2 linked regions of the Prochlorococcus marinus str. MIT 0918 genome follow. The protein of the gene in region 2 interacts with the protein of the main gene of each other region in a pairwise test. Links are inferred from orthologs where the notes say so. Each region holds a gene or a part of one and is shown on either strand. Other genes may lie near its edges.

The links.
Region 1: the proteins of cysK (region 2) and epsC interact in binary tests that used the Escherichia coli proteins (3 or more experiments, as listed by UniProt). The link is inferred for Prochlorococcus marinus str. MIT 0918 from one-to-one orthologs.

The regions. Positions count from the first base shown.
Region 1 is NZ_CP114780.1:1,148,361-1,154,056, reverse strand. Bases 2,778-5,687 are described here. They hold epsC (serine O-acetyltransferase EpsC), read right to left. Parts: upstream 4,653-5,687; coding sequence 3,903-4,652; downstream 2,778-3,902. Other genes in these bases: O5636_RS06365 (GntR family transcriptional regulator), read right to left, coding at 4,677-5,663; secA (preprotein translocase subunit SecA), read left to right, coding at 2,778-3,906. Outside these bases: ribH (6,7-dimethyl-8-ribityllumazine synthase), read left to right, coding at 1-188; O5636_RS06380 (GNAT family N-acetyltransferase), read right to left, coding at 461-919; more of secA, read left to right, coding at 1,066-2,777.
Region 2 is NZ_CP114780.1:1,632,283-1,649,046, forward strand. Bases 7,887-10,682 are described here. They hold cysK (cysteine synthase A), read right to left. Parts: upstream 9,880-10,682; coding sequence 8,893-9,879; downstream 7,887-8,892. Other genes in these bases: queA (tRNA preQ1(34) S-adenosylmethionine ribosyltransferase-isomerase QueA), read left to right, coding at 7,887-8,896; O5636_RS08915 (PLP-dependent transferase), read right to left, coding at 9,969-10,682. In the rest of the region: O5636_RS08865 (MFS transporter), read right to left, coding at 1-716; DNA repair protein RecO, read right to left, coding at 847-1,632; deoC (deoxyribose-phosphate aldolase), read right to left, coding at 1,629-2,276; hpf (ribosome hibernation-promoting factor, HPF/YfiA family), read right to left, coding at 2,318-2,905; lipoyl(octanoyl) transferase LipB, read left to right, coding at 2,930-3,598; O5636_RS08890 (long-chain fatty acid--CoA ligase), read left to right, coding at 3,692-5,644; O5636_RS08895 (YlqD family protein), read left to right, coding at 5,718-6,161; O5636_RS08900 (dihydrolipoamide acetyltransferase family protein), read left to right, coding at 6,348-7,724; more of queA, read left to right, coding at 7,781-7,886; more of O5636_RS08915, read right to left, coding at 10,683-11,441; O5636_RS08920 (trans-sulfuration enzyme family protein), read right to left, coding at 11,438-12,607; O5636_RS08925 (hypothetical protein), read right to left, coding at 12,828-13,694; O5636_RS08930 (hypothetical protein), read left to right, coding at 13,906-14,055; O5636_RS08935 (hypothetical protein), read left to right, coding at 14,060-14,248; O5636_RS08940 (TIGR03894 family protein), read right to left, coding at 14,314-14,616; rpsD (30S ribosomal protein S4), read right to left, coding at 15,098-15,706; and 3 more genes.

The sequences.
Region 1 (5,696 bases), 490 kb from region 2 along the record:
TAATTAATGAATCCAGTAAAGGAATTGCATCAGTTTCAAGAGAAACAGGGGTGCCAATAATTTTTGGTTTACTTACTACTGACACTATGCAACAGGCCTTAGAAAGAGCTGGTGTTAAAAGTAATCTTGGTTGGAATTATGCATTGCAAGCTATTGAAATGGGTTCATTGATGAATTCTTTGAATTAATCAACCCGTATCAATTAACTCAAATCATTGACCATAGGACCTTTCTTAAGTCATGCTGCTTTGGTAGGTAGAATATTTATGGACTTGCGGATGTAGCTCAGTGGTAGAGCATCTCCTTGCCAAGGAGAGGGTCGAGAGTTCGAATCTCTTCATCCGCTTTAAAAAGTCGAATTAATACTTCTTTTTGATAGATTCCAGCGTTTAAAATTTTTACTTTTTAATAAGGTTAGTCTTCTCAGGGGCTTTCCTTTTTAGTGTTATCGGGTCAATTTTTAACTTTTTGATCTAATTAGTAATTTTTGATGATTGCAATTTTTAAAGCCAAGTTGCTTGTAGAACTCATCACTATTTGTGGTCATTAGATAAATACGTTCTACTTCTTTAATTGAAGGAGATGAGAGAAGAGCTTCCACTACTTTTCTACCCAGCCCTTGTCCTTGCAAATCACCTGCAACAACTATGTCCCATAAAACAGCCCTATAAACCCCATCACTTGTTGCTCTGCCAAAACCGATTAATCTCTTTCCTCTCCATAGAGTTATAACTATTGTGCTTTTAGCAAGTAATTTACGTAGATTTTTATAATTTCTCCCTGTTGCCCAAAAAGCATGTTTTTCAAGAAGTTTTTGGAGTTTAGTAAGTCCTTGTATGGGTAGGAAGTATGGACCTAGGCCTAAAAATCTCAATCCAGGGGCCCCTGGTGCATGATGGATCAGTTTTAGGCGTTGCATAGTAAAACATCATAAATCAAATTTTCTTTGAATAACCCTTCAAATAAACTTCACATATGTCTTTTATAGCGCTTAATTCTTTTATGACGTATGTAACTCTGATCGTAGTTAGTTAGGCTAAGTAGGTATTTGTAGTTCCTGTAATCATGCTCAAGCTTTTGCTGGGAGATCCAAATGCTCGCAAGCTGAAGCGCTATCAGCCGATTTTGTCTGATATCAATATTTTGGAAGAGGAGATATCTCCTCTGACTGACGATGAATTAAGAGCAAAAACCGCTCTTTTTCGCAGTCAATTGGATAAAATTTCCAATTTTGATTTACAACGAGAGTGTTTGGATGAACTTCTCCCGGAAGCTTTTGCAGTAGTTAGAGAAGCAAGTAAGAGAGTCTTAGGAATGAGACATTTTGATGTGCAACTAATAGGCGGAATGGTTTTACATGAAGGGCAAATTGCTGAAATGAAAACTGGAGAAGGTAAAACCCTAGTTGCAACTTTGCCTAGTTATTTAAATGCTCTTACAGGTAGAGGAGTCCATGTAGTAACTGTTAATGATTATTTAGCAAGACGAGATGCAGAGTGGATGGGACAAGTGCATAGATTTTTAGGATTATCTGTAGGTTTGATTCAACAAGATATGAATCCTTTAGAGAGACGAAAAAATTATCAATGTGATATAACTTATGCGACAAATTCAGAACTTGGATTTGATTATTTAAGAGATAATATGGCTAATGATATTAATGAGATTGTTCAGAAAAATTTTCAATTTTGTATTATTGATGAAGTTGATTCAATTTTAATTGATGAGGCTAGAACTCCATTAATTATTTCTGGACAAGTAGAACGACCTCAAGAAAAGTATCAAAAAGCTGCAGAAGTTGTCCTTGCTTTACAACGAGCTGCTGAGATGGGAAAAGATGGGATTGATCCAGAAGGTGATTATGAAGTAGATGAAAAACAAAGAACCTGCACTTTGACTGATGAAGGATTTGCTAAATCGGAGCAGTTATTAAATGTTAGTGATTTATATGATCCTAAAGATCCCTGGGCTCATTACATCACTAATGCTTTAAAAGCCAAAGAATTATTTATTAAAGATGTCAATTACATCGTAAGAAGTAATGAGGCTGTAATTGTAGATGAATTTACAGGACGTGTAATGCCAGGACGTCGGTGGAGTGATGGACAACATCAAGCAATAGAAGCAAAGGAACAATTGCCAATTCAGCCTGAAACACAGACTCTTGCATCAATTACATATCAGAACTTCTTTCTTTTATATCCACGTCTAGCTGGTATGACTGGAACTGCTAAAACTGAGGAGGTTGAATTTGAAAAAACATATCAACTTGAGACAACTGTAATTCCTACTAATCGACCTCGGTCTAGAGAAGATTGGGTAGATCAAGTCTTCAAAACAGAAGCTGCTAAGTGGAGAGCTGTGGCCAATGAAACTGCGCAGATACACAATCAAGGGAGGCCTGTTTTAGTAGGGACAACCAGTGTTGAGAAAAGTGAGGTTTTAAGCGCTTTGTTATCTGAACAAAAGATACCTCATAATCTCCTTAACGCTAAACCTGAGAACGTTGAACGTGAGGCTGAGATTGTTGCACAGGCAGGTAGAGCAGGTGCAGTAACTATTGCAACTAATATGGCAGGCCGCGGCACGGACATTATTCTTGGGGGTAACAGTGATTATATGGCGCGTTTAAAGGTAAGAGAGGCCCTTGCTCCCAAATTAGTTAAGCCAGAGGATGGACATAAACCACCTATACCGCTACAACGACAAGATCAATCATCTACGGGATTTGGAGAGGAAAATGAAAATTCCAAAAATATTAAATCTCAGACAATTACCAAGAGTGTTCCTGTTAGCAGTCTTTACCCCTGTATTTTGACAGATGATACGGAGAAAGTTCTTATAGAATTGGAACGTAAGTTAGTTAAAGCATGGGGGGATAGAAAATTAAGTCCAATTGACCTTGAAGATCGTATTTCAACGGCTGCAGAAAAGGCTCCAACTGAAGACCCCTTAATTAAGTCTTTGAGAGAAGCTATTTCAACAGTGAAATCAGAATATGATGTTGTGGTTAAGCAAGAAGAAAAGCATGTTAGAGAAGTTGGAGGGTTACATGTTATTGGTACGGAGCGACATGAATCTCGTCGAGTGGATAATCAGTTAAGAGGTCGAGCAGGGCGGCAAGGAGATTTAGGCAGTACAAGATTCTTTTTGTCATTAGGAGATAACTTGCTTCGAATTTTTGGTGGTGAGAGAGTTGCTTCATTGATGAACGCTTTTCGTGTTGATGAAGATATACCAATTGAGTCAGGAATGTTGACAAGATCTTTAGAAAGTGCTCAGAAAAAAGTTGAAACTTATTATTTTGATATTCGAAAACAGGTTTTTGAATATGATGAGGTTATGAATAATCAAAGACGCGCTGTTTATTCTGAACGACATAGAGTTTTAGAAGGTATTGAACTAAAGAAACAAGTAATTGGATATGGTGAAAGGACTATGCAAGAGATTGTTTTTGCTTATGTCAATTCTGATTTGCCATCTGAAGAATGGGATCTACAACAATTAGTATCCAAGGTTCAGGAGTTTGTATATCTATTAGATGATTTAAAACCAAGTGATATTAAAGGTTTGGATATTGATGAGTTGCAAGCATTTCTTCAAGAGCAATTAAGAAATGCTTATGACTTAAAGGAAACACAAATTGAAAAAGATAGACCAGGACTTATGAGAGAAGCGGAAAGATTTTTTATTCTTCAACAAATAGATACACTATGGAGAGAGCATTTACAAGCTATGGATGCTTTAAGAGAATCTGTAGGGTTGAGAGGATATGGCCAGAAAGATCCTTTAATTGAATATAAAAATGAAGGGTATGATATGTTCCTTGAGATGATGACAAATATGAGAAGAAATGTTATTTACTCTATGTTTATGTTTCAACCTGCCCCACCAGAAAAGAATTAATCTTCTTTAATATTATCTCCAAGAAATTCAATAATTTCCTTATCTTTGAGGTTTTGTGCTTCTCCAGAAAATATTTTGTTAGGAGTAACATTACCCTTATTTAATTCATCTAGAATATTACTTAGTGTTCTCACTTCACTTTCTAAGCAGTCGATTCTATCCATTAGGTTTTTAATAATAGTTGCTTCAGCATCAGGGAGGGCAGAGTGGGCTAAAGGATTTATGCGAACACCACTTTGATGAATAATCCTCCCAGGGATTCCAACGACTGTACTGTCTGCTTCCACATCTCTTACTACAACTGAGCCTGCTCCAATTCTGGTATTAGCTCCTACTTTTATTGCCCCTAAAACTTTTGCACCAGCTCCTACCACAACATTTTCAGATAAGGTTGGATGCCTTTTCCCATGGCTTTTTCCTGTACCTCCTAGTGTGACGCCCTGATATAGAAGGCATCGATTACCTATTTCAGTTGTTTCGCCAATAACAACTCCCATTCCATGGTCAATAAAAACACCTTTTCCTATTTTTGCACCAGGATGAATTTCTATACCTGTCACGGCCCTTGTAAATTGACTAAGAACCCTTGGCAAAAGAGGTATTCTTTTGTTCCATAGTTTGTGGCTAATACGATGAAGAACTATTGCCTGAAATCCTGGATAGCAGAGTACTATTTCTAGAATTCCTCTTGCTGCTGGATCTCTTTCGCGAATAATCGCTAAATCTGAGTAAAAAGCTTTAAGCATCTTCTCAAAGAAATAAGGAAATTGTTATTTAAGAAGACCAATTTCTTTTTGAAGGCGTTCCAGAGTTGAATCGCTTAGATATTTTTCTGCACAGTGAATTTGTGGCATTCGAATGAGTTGGGAGCGATTTTGTCTAAGCGTATGTTCAACTATTGGAAGACTAGGACTATCACATAAAACATAGTTTGATGCTCTTAAAAGAGCTAGTAGTCTACTTCCTACGTCAGGATTGGCAGTCATAAGCAAGAGTTCATTTCCTCTCATGCTGTGTAAAATCACTTCCGCTGCTCTAAGTATGCCTGGGCTAATACTTACAATTCCAACACAACTTCCTGCTCGCAACTCTTTGAGTAGGTTGAGTTCTTTTTCAAAATCACTGAGATCTACTGCTATTGCTCTGACACTATGTCGTTTTGCTAACTCTTCTAATGGTTGAAGGAAATAACGGCTAGTAACAACAGTTCCTATATTGGAAGTTTCTAGAACAGCTTCTAGTTCTTCCATTGGAACAACTTCAATTGGAACATTCAGGTTTGGACCTAATTCTTCAGCTATTAGCATAGAAGCACCTAAATCCTCTCTTGGTGTACTGATAAGAACTCTTGCCCCACAACGCAGTCTCCAGTCAATTTCTTGCACAAATAACTCTCTTGTTTGTTGGAGAGTACATCCAGCATTAAGTAATTCATCAACGCTATTTCTGACCTCTTGGTCTAGATCAGTAATCCCTTTTTTCCTTTGAGCATTAGCTTCCTTTAGCTCTCTTTGCTTTTGTTGATCTCGAACGTAAATACCTGAACCAGCAATAGCTTCAACAACCCCATCGGTTTCTAATTGCCGATATACCTTGCTAATTGTATTTCTATGCAAACCAGTTTGCATAGCTAATTGACGCGTGCTTGGGAGCCTATGTCCAGGAGGATAGTGCCTAGCAGCAATAGCAAAACATATTTGATTGTACAGTTGAGTTGAGGCAGGGATGTCACTCTCCTGTTGAATATGGAATTTCACACCTGTATGCCAAGTTTCAATGTGGTCACAATA
Region 2 (16,764 bases):
AAACTTTTTTTTATCTGATCAATAATATTTCTCTTTGATGGCTGAAGCATATTCTCAATATTTTCCTTCAATTTAACTGATCTAATTGTTGAAGATGCTATGAAATAGAAAATTGGTAACAGGAGAAATTCCCCACCTGTTATGCTTAAAAATCCGAAGAATGCTTTCATTAAAAGTAAGAAAACTTCTCCTAAGGAAAAACCCAAAATGATTGCTCCAATATTTGTAGATTGATATATTGAGTTAGCTGTAATAAGATTGTTTTTTGGCACTAATATAGGTATGATTGATTGCTCGGCTGGAGTTAGTATTTGTGTAAGACATGAGCTAATAAAAGTAATAAATAGAAATGCCCAATAGCCCCATTCACAACCTTTCCAACTAGGACCAGGGAGAATACATATAGGAATTAAAAGCATTAGTAAGCCTTTCATTAGGTTTGTAAAATACAGTACCTTTATTTTTTGAAAAAAATCTACAATTATTCCTGATATTCCTCCAATAAGTATTGCAGGCAAAGTATTTGCTATATAAACACCTGTTGCAAGAAGTGTGATTCTGTTAGTTTTAATTTCGATTAATGAACTTAAATTAGAGGAAGGTATTTCAATTAATTCAGTATGAATTTGATTAATATCAACCCAGTATTTACTAATTAGGTAAATAGATAAAACTATGTAGAGTTTATCAGCTAATTGAGAAAAAATTTGTGACACCCATATCCTTTTGTATCCTTTTATAAGAAATAGTGTTTTTACTCCTTTTTCTGAGGTTTTAATATCTCTTTTGAATTTCATATGTTTAATTTTCTTATGTATTTAAAAGGTTCAATTTTATTCAATACAATCAATTGCAATCATTAGATGAATGAATTTTTTTTAACATCCTTAGAGAGTTCAAACCTTTATTAAGATGACTTTCCACCCAAATTTCAATTACAAATAATAGCTTTAACCAAACTTTTTTAGGACCAAGAATTTCACCATTTTTTTTAATTGGCAGATTCGGCCTGAGAAGGCATTGCAAGAGACCTAGCTCGGATGGGTTCAGTAAAACTTTGGCGTTAGGATGTTCACCTATAGCAAAACCTTCATGAGGAATAAGGCTGCAACTCCAATTCCAATTGCCTAAGGGAGGGATAAGGTCAATATTGTTTTTGCAGCAAGATTGAATAGGGAGGCCATAACCCCCAAGAGCAAGTAAATGGACACATGATTGAACACAATTTGCCAATATCTCTAATTGAGATATGTGGTCTTTTTCAAGCCGTTCAAGATGAATTAAGATCGCCTCTAAAATTTCAGGTTGAGCATCATTTGTTCCTACTAATAAAATAGATAGTTCTGTTAAAACTTGTGCAGCAGCAAGTGTATCTAGCTTTTCACCAAGCTTACTAAAACTTTTAAGAATTTTTATTTGCCTTGCTTTTCGCAGCTTGGACTTTCCTACAATTTGAATTTCAAGATATGTTAAAGCCGAAGTTGCAGCGAGTTTGCTTTTTGGGCGTCTAGCGCCTGGCACGGCAATACGCAAAATACCCTCTTGATAACTTAGGAGAGTTAACAATCGATCATTCTCTCCTAATGGGCCTACTTTTAACGCAAGTCCTTGAATCTTTTTCTCATTACTCACTGTTTTTGTGCTTGAAACTCTTTAATTAAATTCATCCCAACAGAAGTTCCGATAAACTTTGTACCTGCCTCTATTAGTTCTATTACCTCAACAAGACTTTTAATTCCTCCAGCAGCTTTTATTGCACAACGGTTTTTTGTTATAGAGACTAATTTTAAGATGTGAGATTTAGTTGTTTTTGGCCCAAATCCAGTGCCTGTTTGAATTTCAGATATGCCTGCTTCTAAACAGGCTTCTATAGCAATAGTCAACTTTTCATGAGAGAGCTGGTTTGTGTCAAGAATTACTCGGCAAGGTAAGCCTATTTCATTTATATCTGCAAGCTCTTCCGCAAAATTTTGAATATCGCCTTGATGAAGTTTGAGAAAATTAGGGACTACTTCTATCTCATCTGCTCCATGCTCTGAGGCCCATTCGGCCTCTATCTTTTTTATTTTGCTAGGGATGGCACCGAAAGGAAATGCTATAACTGCAATAAGACTAGTTTTTTTATTAGTGGCTATGCGTTTTCTGGCCTCTGGGATTCTAATGAGGTTTGTACATAAACCTGCAAAATTAAAATGATTGCAGGCGTCACAGATTTGGTTGAAAGACTCCAAATCAAGATGAGGTTCTAAAGCAGCTTGATGAATGAAAGATGGCAAGTCAGAGATTATCTTGTGCAAAGATTTATATTGATATGGCATTAACTCTTGGCTTGAATAACGCCATATCCTCCGTGATTTCGTTTATAAATAACCTGTAATTGTTGACTGTCTATATCTTTGAAAACATAAAAGTCATGGTCTATTAAATCAAGCTGATGCCTTGCTTGTTCAATGGTCATGAGAGGCATTGGAAAATATTTGCGTCGTATACCTGGTGTAGGTAGTTGGGCCTCTTTGCCTTCTAAGAGCGAACTGTCTATGGACTTCTCTTCTAGAATTTTTTCCGTAGCAGGTGTAGGAGAAGCACTATGCCCATTACTGTGATGATGATCAGTATGACGCTCTTTGTATTTTCTTAATTGTCTGCAAAGCTTATTTGCAACAAGGTCAATACTTGCATAAAGATTTTGGCTTCGTTCTTGTGCACGTATAACAGTGCCATTAGCAAAAACAGTCACCTCAGCAGTTTGTTGGGGCACTCTTGGATTTTTTGCTACTGATAGATGAACATCAGCTTCTTGTACCATTTCCTCAAAATGATGAATAGCTTTTTCAAGTTTTGCCTTTGTGTATTCACGTAATGCAGGTGTTAACTCAAGATTTCGGCCATGAATCAACAATTTCATTCTTCCTCCTTGAGATCTAAAGATATGCATAAGTTAGCCATAAAATATCTATCAGAAGAAGGTCCCTCTACGGTTCTTTTTGAACCTACTGAATTAATAGATTTTCAATCTGCTTGGGATTGGCAGAAGAACTGGCAAAAGGCTTTATTAGCAGATCCTTCGTCTAAACAAGCGATTTGGATGCTTGAACATTTTCATTGCTTTACTCTTGGAAGAGCTGCTAGTAAAGATAATTTACTTTTTGACTCTAAAAAAACATCAGTAGATTTATATCGAATTGATAGAGGAGGCGAAGTTACACACCATTTACCTGGCCAATTAGTGGTTTATTTGGTGTTAGATCTTCACCGTTATAAAACAGATTTGAATTGGTACTTAAGAGAGCTTGAAGCTGTTTTGATTGATGTATTGGCTGATCTTGGGCTGATTGGTCAAAGAATGAAGGGCCTGACAGGTGTTTGGTGCGAAGGTAAAAAGGTTGGAGCAATTGGGGTAGGTTGCAAAAGATGGGTTACTCAGCATGGATTAGCCTTGAATGTTAATTGTGACCTGTCTGGTTTTAATGAGATCATTCCTTGTGGCTTATCAGAACATCCAATTGGCAAAATTAATGAATTCATTCCTGAAGTTAAAATGAGGGAGGTTCGTTTTTTTATGAAGAAAAACCTGAGCAAGCATTTCGGATTGTTATAGAAGTAGTAAAAAAACTTTGGGAGGACGTAAAAATTTATTATTCAAATGTCAACCTTAAAAATTGGGAGTAAAAGTTTGCAAATTTTCAAGAGAATGAATGGTGCAGAGACCAATGCGAAGAATGGTTTAGCAAGATCACATTGGATTTCTACACAACGAGAGCAAAAAGCACTAAATGCTCATCATTGTGTAAAGGAAATTAAGCGAGTTGATCAAATATGGCCATGGTTGAGAAATCATCATGGTGATTTATTAGCTGTTGATGCTCCACATTCAATAGCCCGTGAGAGTTATACCTATAAAGAGCTTGCTGACAAGATTTCAATAGCTGCAGCTGCTTTTAATTCTTTAGGAGTAAAAAATAATGATGTTATTGCGTTGTTTTCAGAAAATAGTCCTCGATGGTTAATTGTTGATCAAGGTTTGATGAGGTTAGGGGCTGCTGATGCTGTGAGAGGAGCTTCAGCGCCAGTCGAAGAGCTTCGTTATATCTTGGATGATTCTCAATCAGTTGGTTTAATAGTTCAATCAGCAAGCTTGTGGGAAAAACTTTCGTTAAATCAAGAGCAAAAAACACAATTAAAATTTGTTTTACAGCTAGAGGGAGAGACTAAAGATGGTTTGATTAAATGGGAAGACTTTATGCGAAGTGGAGAAAAGTATCTTCAAAAGCCCGTTGCAGATAATTGTTCCAATAACATTGCAACTATTTTATATACTTCTGGGACTACTGGTCGCCCTAAAGGTGTCCCTTTGACTCATGAAAACTTTCTGCATCAAATGCGATCTTTAGCATGTATTGCGAGCCCTTCTCCGGGTACACCTCTCCTTAGCGTTTTACCTATTTGGCACTCTTATGAAAGGAGTGCTGAGTATTATTTCTTTTCTTGTGCATGTTCTCAGAACTATACAACTATTAAACATTTAAAAGATGATTTAAAAAAGGTTAAACCTGTTGTTATGGCAACAGTTCCAAGGCTTTGGGAGGCGATTAAGACCGGTTTTGATGATGCGTTAAATAAAATGCCTCGCTCTCGTCAATTAATTATTAAAGCTGCTCTTTCTAATAGCCATTGTTTTAAATTAGCTTTAAGGGAATCACGTGATTTGTTATTGGTAAATGTAAAAGTTTATAGGAGAATATTATCTTCTTTAGAAGTTGTTTATCGTTGGCCTTTTCATTGTCTTGCTGCTTTAACTTTGTGGCCCAAAGTTCTTAAACAACTTTCGGGTGGTAGGTTGCAATTCCCAATAAATGGAGGGGGGGCAATAGCTCCTCATGTTGATGAGTTTTTTGAAGCTCTTGGAGTAGAATTATTAGTTGGCTATGGACTTACTGAGACAAGCCCTGTCTTAAGCTGTAGAAGAACCTGGAGGAATATTAGGGGCAGTTCAGGATTGCCCTTGCCTCAAACAGAGTTTCGTATAGTTGACCCTGAGAAAGGTACGCCAATGCGATTTTCTCAACAAGGAAAGGTTTTGGTGCGAGGGCCTCAAGTAATGAAGGGTTATTTAAGAAAACCAGAAGAATCTCTAAAAGTACTTGATTCAGAAGGATGGTTTGATACTGGTGATCTTGGAATGTTGCTTAAAGACGGAACAGTTGTGCTTACTGGAAGAGCTAAAGATACTATTGTTTTAAGTAATGGGGAGAATATTGAACCAGGGCCATTGGAAGAAGCTTTGGTTTCTAGTCATCTTATTGAACAGTTAATGATTGTTGGTCAAGACCAAAGGCAATTAGGGGCTTTATTAGTTCCTAATGTTGAACAAATGTTGATTTGGGCATTAGAAAAGAATTTGTCTTTAGGAGAAGACTTGGGGGGCTCTTTTGGTGATAAGAATTTAAGAAAGTTTCTTAAGGGAGAAATTAATAGGCTGCTTTCTATTCGCCAAGGTTCTCGTTCTGATGAAAGAGTAGCCGGGGTGGCTTTAGTTAAGCCATTTTCAATTGAGAATGGCTTATTAACGCAGACGTTAAAACAAAGACGCGATAGGATTGCAAAACGTGATCGTAATGCTATTGAAGATATTTTTGGTTTATAACTTTTTTCGTGGAAAATTTAGTTAAACTATTTCACATTGGCTGAGAACCTTGGCCTGAATTGCTTTTTTATTAATGTCTGAAGTAACTACTCTTTCAATTAAACGTTCTATCACTATTAGAGCTGTTGTTACTCCTGCTTGGAAAGAAGAAGCTGAGAAGGAAATAAGCTCGGCTATTTCAACAAGTGATCAGCAATTAGCTCAATTAGAACAAGAAGGTCAACAAGTTGTTGAAGGGTTAAGAACTCAAACTTCAAATCCTCTTGATCCTCGAGTTCAAGAACAAGTTGCTCAAGTTCAGCAACAGGTCGCAATGAAACGTTCTGAGTTAGAGGAACAAAAACGAAACTTGTTACAGCAACAAGCTCAAATTAGAGAGTTAGAGATGGAAGAGATTGTTGAACAAGGCCAAATAGAGAGTTTTTGTGATCTAAAAAAAGGAGATAACTTGGTAGATAAAATGAAGGTTTCTTTGCTTGTTAGAGATGGCGTTGTTGAGTCTATAGATCAAATTTGATTTTTGATTTATTTCTTTTTTAATACATTCTTGGGAGTTTTATAAATTAAATGCAAGCAAAAAAAGTAGAAGCATGCACTTTGAGAACTAACATGATAAATAACTGGTCTGATCAAGTGATCTGAGTCTAAAAACTTGAGTCACTTGTTTAGGTAAAATACTCAAAACTAAGTCCAAGACACAATTATGGCATCACACGACATTTTTATGCCAGCCCTTAGTTCAACTATGACTGAGGGGAAGATTGTTGAATGGTTAAAAAAACCTGGTGAAAAGGTTGCAAGAGGAGAATCAGTTCTTGTCGTTGAATCGGATAAAGCTGATATGGATGTTGAGTCTTTCCAAGATGGGTTTTTGGCTGCTGTTTTAATGCCTTCGGGTAGTACTGTTCCAGTTGGTGAAACAATAGGTTTGATTGTTGAATCAGAAGGCGAAATAGCATCTGTTCAAGCCAATAACCCACCTCAGTCAAAAGGCTCTATTTCCAAAGAGTCTTCTCCCACAAAGGACAAAAAGAAAATAACTGCTTCTCAAACCCCAGCCAAATCTGCTTCTCCATCTGCTGTAAAGCAAAAACTACCTTCTTCAGTTCAAATTCCTCATAGAGCTGTAGTAAATACAGGTAGGGTTATTGCTACTCCTAGGGCTAAAAAACTTGCCTCTCAACTTGGCGTTGACTTAAAAACAGTTCCTGGCAGCGGCCCTCATGGAAGAATTCAAGCTGAAGATGTTCAGAAAGCCCAAGGCCAGCCTGTAACTGTTCCTTGGATTGCTGAAAGCAATGCTCCTGCCTCGATTGCTTTTGAGAAAGCTTCTGTTGCAAATCAGCCTTCTGATAATTCTGTCAAACGTATTGATGAAATCCCCAAGGGCAATAGTTTTGGTAAACCAGGAGAAACAATTAAATTCAATACACTGCAGGAGGCTGTAAATAGAAATATGGAGACCAGTTTATCTGTTCCATGTTTCAGAGTGGGATATGCGATTACAACAGATAAACTTGATCATTTTTATAAGCAAGTAAAGCCTAAGGGAGTCACAATGACAGCTTTGCTTGCAAAAGCTGTTGGAATCACTTTAGCTAGACATCCTCAATTAAATGCAGCTTGGAGTAATGACGGTATGGTATATCCCAATCAAGTAAATGTTGCCGTTGCAGTAGCAATGGAGGAAGGGGGGCTTATAACACCTGTGCTTCAAAATGCAGATATTGTTGATTTGTTTGAATTGTCAGCACAATGGGCTGATTTAGTTAAGCGTTCTAGAGCTAAGCAATTGCAACCTAATGAATACAATAGTGGGACTTTTACTCTTTCAAACTTGGGTATGTTTGGAGTAGATAGATTTGATGCGATACTTCCTCCTGGGACGGGAGCTATTCTCGCAGTTGCTGCCTCATTGCCTACAGTCATAGCAGGTAAAGATGGATCTATTTCAGTGAAACGTCAAATGCAAGTAAATCTTACTGCTGATCATAGAGTGGTTTATGGTGCTGATGGCGCAGCTTTCTTGAAAGACCTCTCGCATTTGATTGAGAATAAACCTGAAAGTCTTGCTGCTTAAAGATTAGTATTGTTCTTAAAAATGGATTGCGTTAGTTAATTAGGTGATGATTGAAATTGTTATCTGAATCCAGAGATTTTTTACTCAGTTCTTATGACTATGAGTTGTCAAATCAACTCATAGCTCAAGAGCCTATTGAGCCAAGGCATGAAGCTCGCATGATGGTTGTCTCTAGGCAATCTGAAGATTCCTTAGAAATTAGTCATTCGAAAGTTTGGGATTTAACTACGGAGCTAAAAGAAGGGGATCTATTAGTGATGAATGACACTCGTGTGTTAAGAGCAAGATTAAAAGTCCGATTAAAAAATGGTGGTTTGGGAGAACTTTTGTTATTAGAACCTAAAGGTGATGGGAAATGGTTGTGCCTAGTAAAACCTGGAAAAAAAATGAGACCTGGTGATTGTTTTTTGTTAGAAGCTGGTGGAAAACAATCTCTTTCATTAACTATCGTTGACAGAGATGTGAAGACTGGAGGTCGAATTGTTCAGTTCCCTAAATGCTTTAGTGATAGAGAGAAGATTGAACACTGCCTTGACTTGTACGGTGAGATGCCTGTACCCCCATATATTCATAGGCATGATTCAAGTAATGATCAGCGATATCAAACTAGATATGCATCTCGCCCAGGCGCTGTGGCAGCTCCAACAGCAGGCTTACATTTTAGCGATGATCTTTTGGATGATTTAGCTAAACGCGGAGTAGAACAAGCAAGAGTGACACTTCATGTAGGCCTTGGAACTTTCCGACCATTGGAAGAGGAGAATTTGGAAAATTTACAACTCCATAGTGAGTGGGTTGAGGTGAAGCCAGAGGTTGTTTCAGCCTGTCAAGCGTGTCAATTGAGAGGAGGACGCATTATTGCTATTGGGACAACAACTGTAAGGTCTCTTGAAGCATCATTTATAGCTGGAGGAGGGTCCCTTAAACCATTTAAAGGAACAGTTGATTTAGTTATTAAACCTGGTTATAAATTTGGAGTTGTTGATGGGCTATTGACAAATTTTCATTTACCAAAAAGCTCATTGTTATTATTGGTAAGTGCATTTATTGGCCGGCAGAAACTGCTTGAGTTCTATCAAGAGGCAATAGAAAGAAAATACAGGTTCTTTTCTTATGGAGATGCAATGTTTATCTCTCCAGATGCTGTTTTACCCTCTGCCCGACTTTATTAGTTATTGCTTGGCTGTTGAATAATACCTGTTGGGACATCTTCAAACATTATTGATGAAAGATAACGCTCTGCAAGATCTGGAAGAACGACAACAATTGTTTTCCCAGCAAATTCATCTTTCTCGGCCAATCTAATGGCTGCTGCAGCTGCCGCTCCACATGATATACCAACCAATAAGCCTTCTTCTTTCGCTAAGCGAAGTGCCATGGCTATTGATTCATCATTAGTGACTTGTTCTACTTGATCAACCAGTTTTAGGTCTAGGTTCTTAGGGATAAAACCGGCGCCAATCCCTTGGATTTTATGAGGTCCAGATTTAACTTCTTCTCCGTTGAGAGTTTGGGAAATTACAGGACTATGAGATGGCTCTACTGCTACGGACAGAATACTTTTGCCTTTTTCTTCTTTTAAATAACGAGAAACTCCTGTAATAGTTCCTCCAGTACCTACTCCTGCAACAAGCACATCAATATTGCCATTGCAATCATTCCATATTTCTGGTCCGGTTGTTTTGAAATGAATCTCTGGATTGGCGGGGTTATCAAATTGCCCTGGCATGAAGTATTTATTTGGGTCACTTTCTGCAATTTCCTTGGCTTTGGCTATAGCACCTGGCATCCCTTTCGCTGCTTCAGTAAGGATTAGTTCAGCTCCAAGAACAGCCATTACTCTACGTCTTTCTAAAGACATGGACTCAGGCATGGTAAGTATAAGTTTGTATCCCTTTGCAGCAGCAGTGAAAGCCAAAGCAATCCCTGTATTCCCTGAGGTGGGCTCAATAATGGTCTGATGTTTTTTGAGAACTCCTTTTTTTTCAGCGTCCCAAATCATATTCGCTCCAATCCTGCACTTCACGCTGTAAGCAGGATTACGTCCTTCAATTTTTGCTAAAACTGTAGCTTTTGAGTTTTTAGTGACAGAGTGAAGTTTTACCAGTGGGGTGTTGCCTATAGCAAGGCTGTTGTCTTCGTATATTGGAGACATTGTTAATAATCCAACCTATTAATACTTAGCTAAGGTTATTGCTTCGTGCATAATTCTGATGTTGATCTAAAAACTATTGAATCTTTTAATTAACTTTCCAATGCTGTTTTGAAGCGATCCCATAGATCTTCTGCGTTCTCAATGCCAACCGAAACTCTAATTAGTGCAGGGGGTACACCACATTTTTGAGCCCAATCCAGTTCCTTGTAATGTGCCAATAGAACATATGGACATGCCAATGTAAACATTGTTCCTAAACTGGGCCCTTTACATACTTTTAATGAATTGTAAAATCGCTTAGCTTTGTGAATCCCGCCTGATAACTCAAAAGACAGTAAACATCCATATCCCCCATGTGCGCGCATAATTGATTGAAAATTTTGACAGTATTCAGGATGATGTACTTTTTTTATTTGAGGATGATTCTCTAAACGAGTTTTGAGTTGCATGCAAGATTGATTTAATAGATTTACGCGTGTTGTTACATCTTTGCTTGCTTCTGCAAGAGGAATTGCATCAGCATCGGATAAATGACTGAATGGTTCAATAGAGAAGAGCTCTTGCAAGGTTTGTTTCCATTGAGATTCAGGGCTGATCACTAAAGAACCTGCAAGGATATCTCCACAACCTGCGAAGCTTTTTGTTAGTGATGTAAATATGATGTCGGCATAAGGGAGAGGATTGATATTTATAGCTGATCCAATAGTGTCATCTGCAATAACCGGGATTCCTTTTTCATGTGCAATTTTTGCTATAAGAGGTAGATCAACACATTCCAACATCGGGTTGCTTGGCAGTTCAACAATTAATGCAGAAGGCTTTTTTTTATCGAGTTGATTGGCTAATTTTAAAGGATCTAAATTAAGTATGAGTTCACAGCCATTAAAGATTTCTTGGGGAAGTTTTAAAACATCAACATAGGGGAAGCCTAATTGCATTGTTCGATTCTGAGGTCTGCATTTTTGTAATGCTTCTAGGGCTGTGGTTAAAGCAGCCATTCCTGAAGGATGGAGTTGAATTAAATTTGATTCGCACCCATAAATTTTTGCTAGTCGATTCCGTATAGCAGTCCTTGCATGTTCACCTGCGTTTTTTGAAGGAGTCTTTTCTTTATTAAGTGCTATCGCTGCCTGTCTAGAAGAGGCTCCTAGTCCTGTGTGTTGCCAAAATGCTTTTGCTGCTGGAGTAGTATTACTATCAACGATTAAGCATTGAAGACCAGCAACTTCTTTAATAGTTATCTGAGCATTATTGTTAATTTGATTACAATATTCCTTGGCTTTTTTTGCAGTAATGATATTTGGATAAGGCCATGCACTATTAGCACCTTTAAGATGAAGATTCAGTGCTTTTTCACCAACTGCCTTTAAAAAAGGGTGTAACCCAAAGCGGGGGTAGATAGATTGAAGATTGTTGATGCATTCTGGATCTTTTTCTTCATATGCAATAACATCTTCCCATCTAGGCAAGGCTACTGAGACTGCATGTGGACTTGGCGGAATGGCTTGCCCAAGATGTTTGGGTTCCCAAAGAGGATCAGTTAGTAATTCACTTCCAATCACTTTAATTGGCTAAGACTTTGGTTTAGATCATTTTCTAGATCAATTGAGTCTTCGCATCCAATTGACAAGCGAACTAGTGATTCATTGATCCCAAGCTTTTCTTTTATTTGCGATGAAAGGGAGGCATGGGTCATAGTTGCAGGGTGACATACAAGACTTTCAACTCCACCGAGGCTTTCAGCCATGGTAAAAAGTTTAAGGTTTTTGCAAAAATTATAAGTTTGGGTTTGATTAGCCTTAAGACTTAGAGTAATCATTGCTCCTCCTCCGGCCATTTGTTTTTTAGCCAGATCATTTTGAGGGTGGTCTGTTCGAAAAGGATATCTTACCCATTTAATGGATGGGTGTTTAGCTAATTCATTGGCAAGAGAAAATGCAGTTGCCACTTGTCTTTGAATACGTAGAGGAAGTGTTTTGATACCTCTTGTAATGAGCCAACAGTCAAAAGGAGATGGTTGTAGACCTAGTGATTTTTGTGCAAATTTCATGCGTTCTTCCCAATTGAAGTCTTGGGTGCAAACAGCACCACCTAAGGCATCGGAATGTCCATTAATGTATTTAGTAGTACTGGTTAGTGATATAGTCGCCCCTAGATCAAGTGGGCGTTGCAACAACGGCGTTGCAAAAGTATTGTCTACTACGACGGGTATTTGATTTTGATTAGCAATTTTGCAAATCTTTCTTATATCGATAATTTTTAAAAGTGGATTGGTTGGGCTTTCTATCCAAACCATTGTTGGATTTATTTTTTTAATGGCCTCTATGGAATTTATTGTTGTAAAGTCAATCCATTTTGTTTCAAGCCCAAATTTTTGAAAAACTTGCTCAAACAATCGAACGGTACACCCGTAAAGATTTTCTTCACATAAAACAAGATCTCCAGATTTTAACGAACTTGCTATTGCGGTAATGGCACTTACTCCTGATCCAAAAACAGTTGCATATTGGCAGTTCTCTACAGATGCCAAAAGAGATTCTAATATTTTGAAGTTTGGATTTCCTGAACGAGTGTAATCAAACCCTTCGGGATTGCCATGTTTAAAGGTTGAACTAGGAAATATTGGCGGCATCACTGTACCTGTATTTTTTGCAAAACCGTCACCGTGGTGTATCACCCTTGTATTGATTCCTAGGGTGTGGCTCTTTTTTGTATCTCTTGAAGCCACTTGGTTGATTTGTGTTTTACTTAGGCTAGATAATCATTGTATATAAATATTGAATGGAAGTAGAAGTTATATTTTTGAAGTGAAATTAAATGCTACGAGTAATCTTAGAAAGACAATTTTAATGTGAAACATTGATTTTAAGAGTGCTTTCCCTGCATGAACCAAAAAATATTCAAAGATTCTAAAGAATAAATATCTATTTAAATTAATATCGTGGATACTATGAAGAATTCCTTTCGAGAGAGATGATTTTTTTTACCAGCTCTACTTTTCTAAGCTTGGAAGTATTTGAAACTCCTATTAATAATTTCCTTAGTTCAATATTTGTCATTTTCATTAGTTTCATTTCTCTTTCTTTTAATTCGATTTTCTTTAATGCCTCAGGGTTTTTTGAAATTAAATCAATCAATTGATCTCGACTTAGCTTCGGGACGAACTCTATGTCTTTAAGGAAGGATCTTAGCTCTTCAGTACTTCTTTTGGTTAATTTAGTTGAAGTGGTGATATCAATTACCTTATCAGTTTGATTTGTAGCCTCAAATAGCTGCTTAGAAAATTCAAAAATTATTAGTAATAATAAGAGTGTAAATTCTATTATTTTGTCTATATCAATAGAAGTTTCCTGTATAAACTCTTTTAAGTGAACTCTTAAAGGTGTTTTTTTCTTATTTCTTTTAACTGCAATGGGGTTTTGATTTAAAGGTACAAGAAAATTGTCTGTTTTTAATAGATTTTTTGAATCCTTTAAGGGTTTATTTATACTATTAAATATTGCCTCTTGTTGACTTTCTGCCTCTTTCTCCAAGGGATTATCATTTGCTATTTCTTCTTTGATTAATTGCGTTTGTAAGCCATCATTAGTTTGTTTTTTTTGATTAACTGGTTTATTATTAAGGTATGATTTTGTTGCAATAAATATTATTAAAAATAATAATATTATTGCAACAAAAAGCCCAGCTTCTGCTTGTAAATCATTTATAATTTTTAATTTGTTAGAGCTTAAAAGTTCTGCATAGTTATTAGCAGCTTGGTCGGACCATCCAATCAATTTAAGCTCTCTAACAGTATTGGGAAGTTCTTGAGCCAAAAAGAATAAAGCTTTTACTTTGATTATGAGTAAATAATGTTTTTTGTCGAACTAATATTATTATTTGCAAAAAAACAACAAGTAGAATCTGAAATAAATGCAAAAGCTGAGACTAGTAGTTAATACTTAGGTACTTTATATTCCTTGATAAAAAGTCATGTGAAAAGTGAATTTATGCTAATAGTGGCATCCGTCAAAGGAGGTTTAAAGTATGTCTTCTAAGAATAGAGACCTATTCCTTGTTGAACAAAGAGATGCGATAGATTCTTACTTTGAATGTATCACTGAATGTAGTTTGGGCAGTGAGGGTGTTGAATGTACTACTCGTTGTTTAGAAGTCCATTTAAAAAGTGAGGAATAAAAAAATGAATCGACATAATTCAGCACACCAAAGGAAAACAACTCTTAAATGGACTTCTGATGGAGAGCTTTCTCCTATTGATAAAGCGAGGATTCTTGAGAAACTTACAAACAAAGATTTAACTGAATGTAAATTGGCCTGCAAAGTAGTTAGTCAAAAGCAAAGTGATTTGGATTTAGGTTTATGGTGGTAGATCCTCTTTGATATGACCTTAAGAATAAAATAAGATTCAGTGTCTTGATATTAAAAATGTTTTCTTTAGTTAGCAGCAGATCTTCTGCGAACTGTCCTTTTACCTTCGCTTGCTTCTTGGCTTTGAGATGATTTTGATGTTGTTGGGTTTTCTTCTTTTTGATTAGGGCTTTCATCGACATCTTCCATTTCTAAGCAAGTTGCTACAACCATTGCAGCTTGAATTGAGTCTGGAAGATCTCCAATTGTTATCAGAGCTTTTAGGACCAGTTGCATCCTAGGGTCTTTGCCAAGCTCTGGACGAAGTTTTTTAACAGATTGCCAAAGCTCTTTTGTTACTTCTTTGAGCAGTGCCTTGTCGGTAACCACAGAAATTATTTTGTATATGATTACTTAACGTAACAGCTCATCTGAAAAATGCTTTATTGCATTCTGTCCTTAGAACATTTAAGAATGAAAAAAATGGCTGTGAATTTTGAATGTCATCGATTTTAAAAAGGATATTTATTTTTTAAATTTTTCTTTAATAACCTTCAATTTTATTTAGCAGCAAGCAATTTGACTTTAATTTTACATTTGTGATTTTCTCGATCAATATAAAAAGATTAAAAATCTCCTTGCTTTTATTTTTTTAATAAAACCTCATCTATTCATGCGAAATGTTAAGGGGTCAATTTAATTGAGATGGCTGTGGCTTTTATACAGGTATTGCCTATTAATTATTCTTTTGGAGAATATTGGCCATTAAATAATTTGCTGGGCAATTATAATTATATTTACATTTAGGCCCCAATCTGTAACGGCCTAAATGTAAATATATTAATGAATAGAACTCATTAAAAGCAAGCTTTTATACCTTGCGTGAGTAGTATTCAACTACTAGAAGTTCATTGATTTCTATTGCGACCCATTCTCGATCACATTTACCTATAACCTTAGCTGTCATTTTAGACTTTTCCAATTCCAGGTGTGGAGGAACATTTGCTAGACCAGGAAATTCAAGATTGCCTTCAGCAAGTGTTTTGCTTGCTTTGCGTTCGCGAATGGAAATGATGTCACCTGCTTTACATTGATAACTGGCGATATCTAGGACTTTCCCATTAACAGTTACATGACCATGGTTAACAAGCTGACGGGATCCAGGGACGGTTGGACCAAAACCTAGCCGAAAACAAACATTGTCAAGTCTATTTTCTAATAGTTTTAGAAGGTTAGTACCTGTAGAGCCTTCCATTGAACGTGCTTTCTTTACGTAGCGAACAAGCTGACGTTCCGAAATCCCGTAATTAAACCTTAGCTTTTGTTTTTCTTCTAAACGGATCGCGTATTCTGAGCGCTTGCGACGGGCTGAGCCGTGCTGACCTGGTGGATTTGACCGTTTTGCGGCTTTCCGGGTGAGACCTGGGAGGTCCCCCAAGCGACGCGTGATCCTCAGGCGAGGCCCACGGTACCTAGACATAGATAAGATAATTTAAGGGGCAATAGTGATTATATTTAGGATGAGGAATTAAAACCTTGTCCCAAATTTTCTCCACTAGCTGAATATCTTATCTTGAAACATGATTAAGAAGATGAATGACCTTTTTGGGAAGTTGTTTTTAAACATGATCAGCTTTTATAGAAATTGGATTTCTCCTTTGTTAGGACCTAACTGCCGATTTGTTCCAACTTGTAGTGAATATGGCTTAGAAGCTATCTCTAGACATGGTCCATGGAAAGGTGGGTGGCTTACAGTCAAGAGATTGTCTCGATGCCATCCATTTACTCCTTGTGGGTGTGATCCTGTGCCAGATTGATTGATGGATGGCAATAAATTAATTCTCTTAAGCAGGGTTGGTTGCTGTTTATGTGAAGGATTAGAAGAACGATTAAATAATCTTGATTTGAATAAATTAAATCCACCTTTGAATTTATGGGTACGAGATATTGATGGGGAAAGTGTCTCTGAAGTAGATAGAGCTAGGTATTCACTAGAAGTACCAGTCTTGCTTCTTGCAATATATAAAACATCTAGAATAATTGAATTACCAAGGGTTTCACCAAGACTTTCAGATGAGGGGCTTTTTACTTGGCTTCAAAAAAATATTCAAGAAAAATTTTAAAACTTAAAGCTTTTCCTTTGCATTTTTAAGTATGCCTCATGATCTCCACTCACTTTTAAAAGAAGTTGGGATTCAATCTTCTGTTGAGCTGCAAGAAATTAAGGTTCACAGTATTAGCTGTGATACTAGAGACTTGTGTCAGGGAGCATTATTTGTAGGTTTGATAGGCGAAAATGTTGATGGAGGTTGCTTTTGGCGGAAGGCTTTATCTAAAGGAGCAGTTGCTGCAGTTATAAGCATTAATGCAGCAAAGATAGATCCCCCAGAAGAAGATGATTTGGTTTTTGTTTCTCCTATTCCAGTTAGTGCTTGTATGGGGGAGTTGGCTGCAGTTTTGTGGGACAAACCATCATTAAAGATGAATCTGATTGGTGTAACAGGGACTAACGGAAAAACAACTACTACATACCTTATA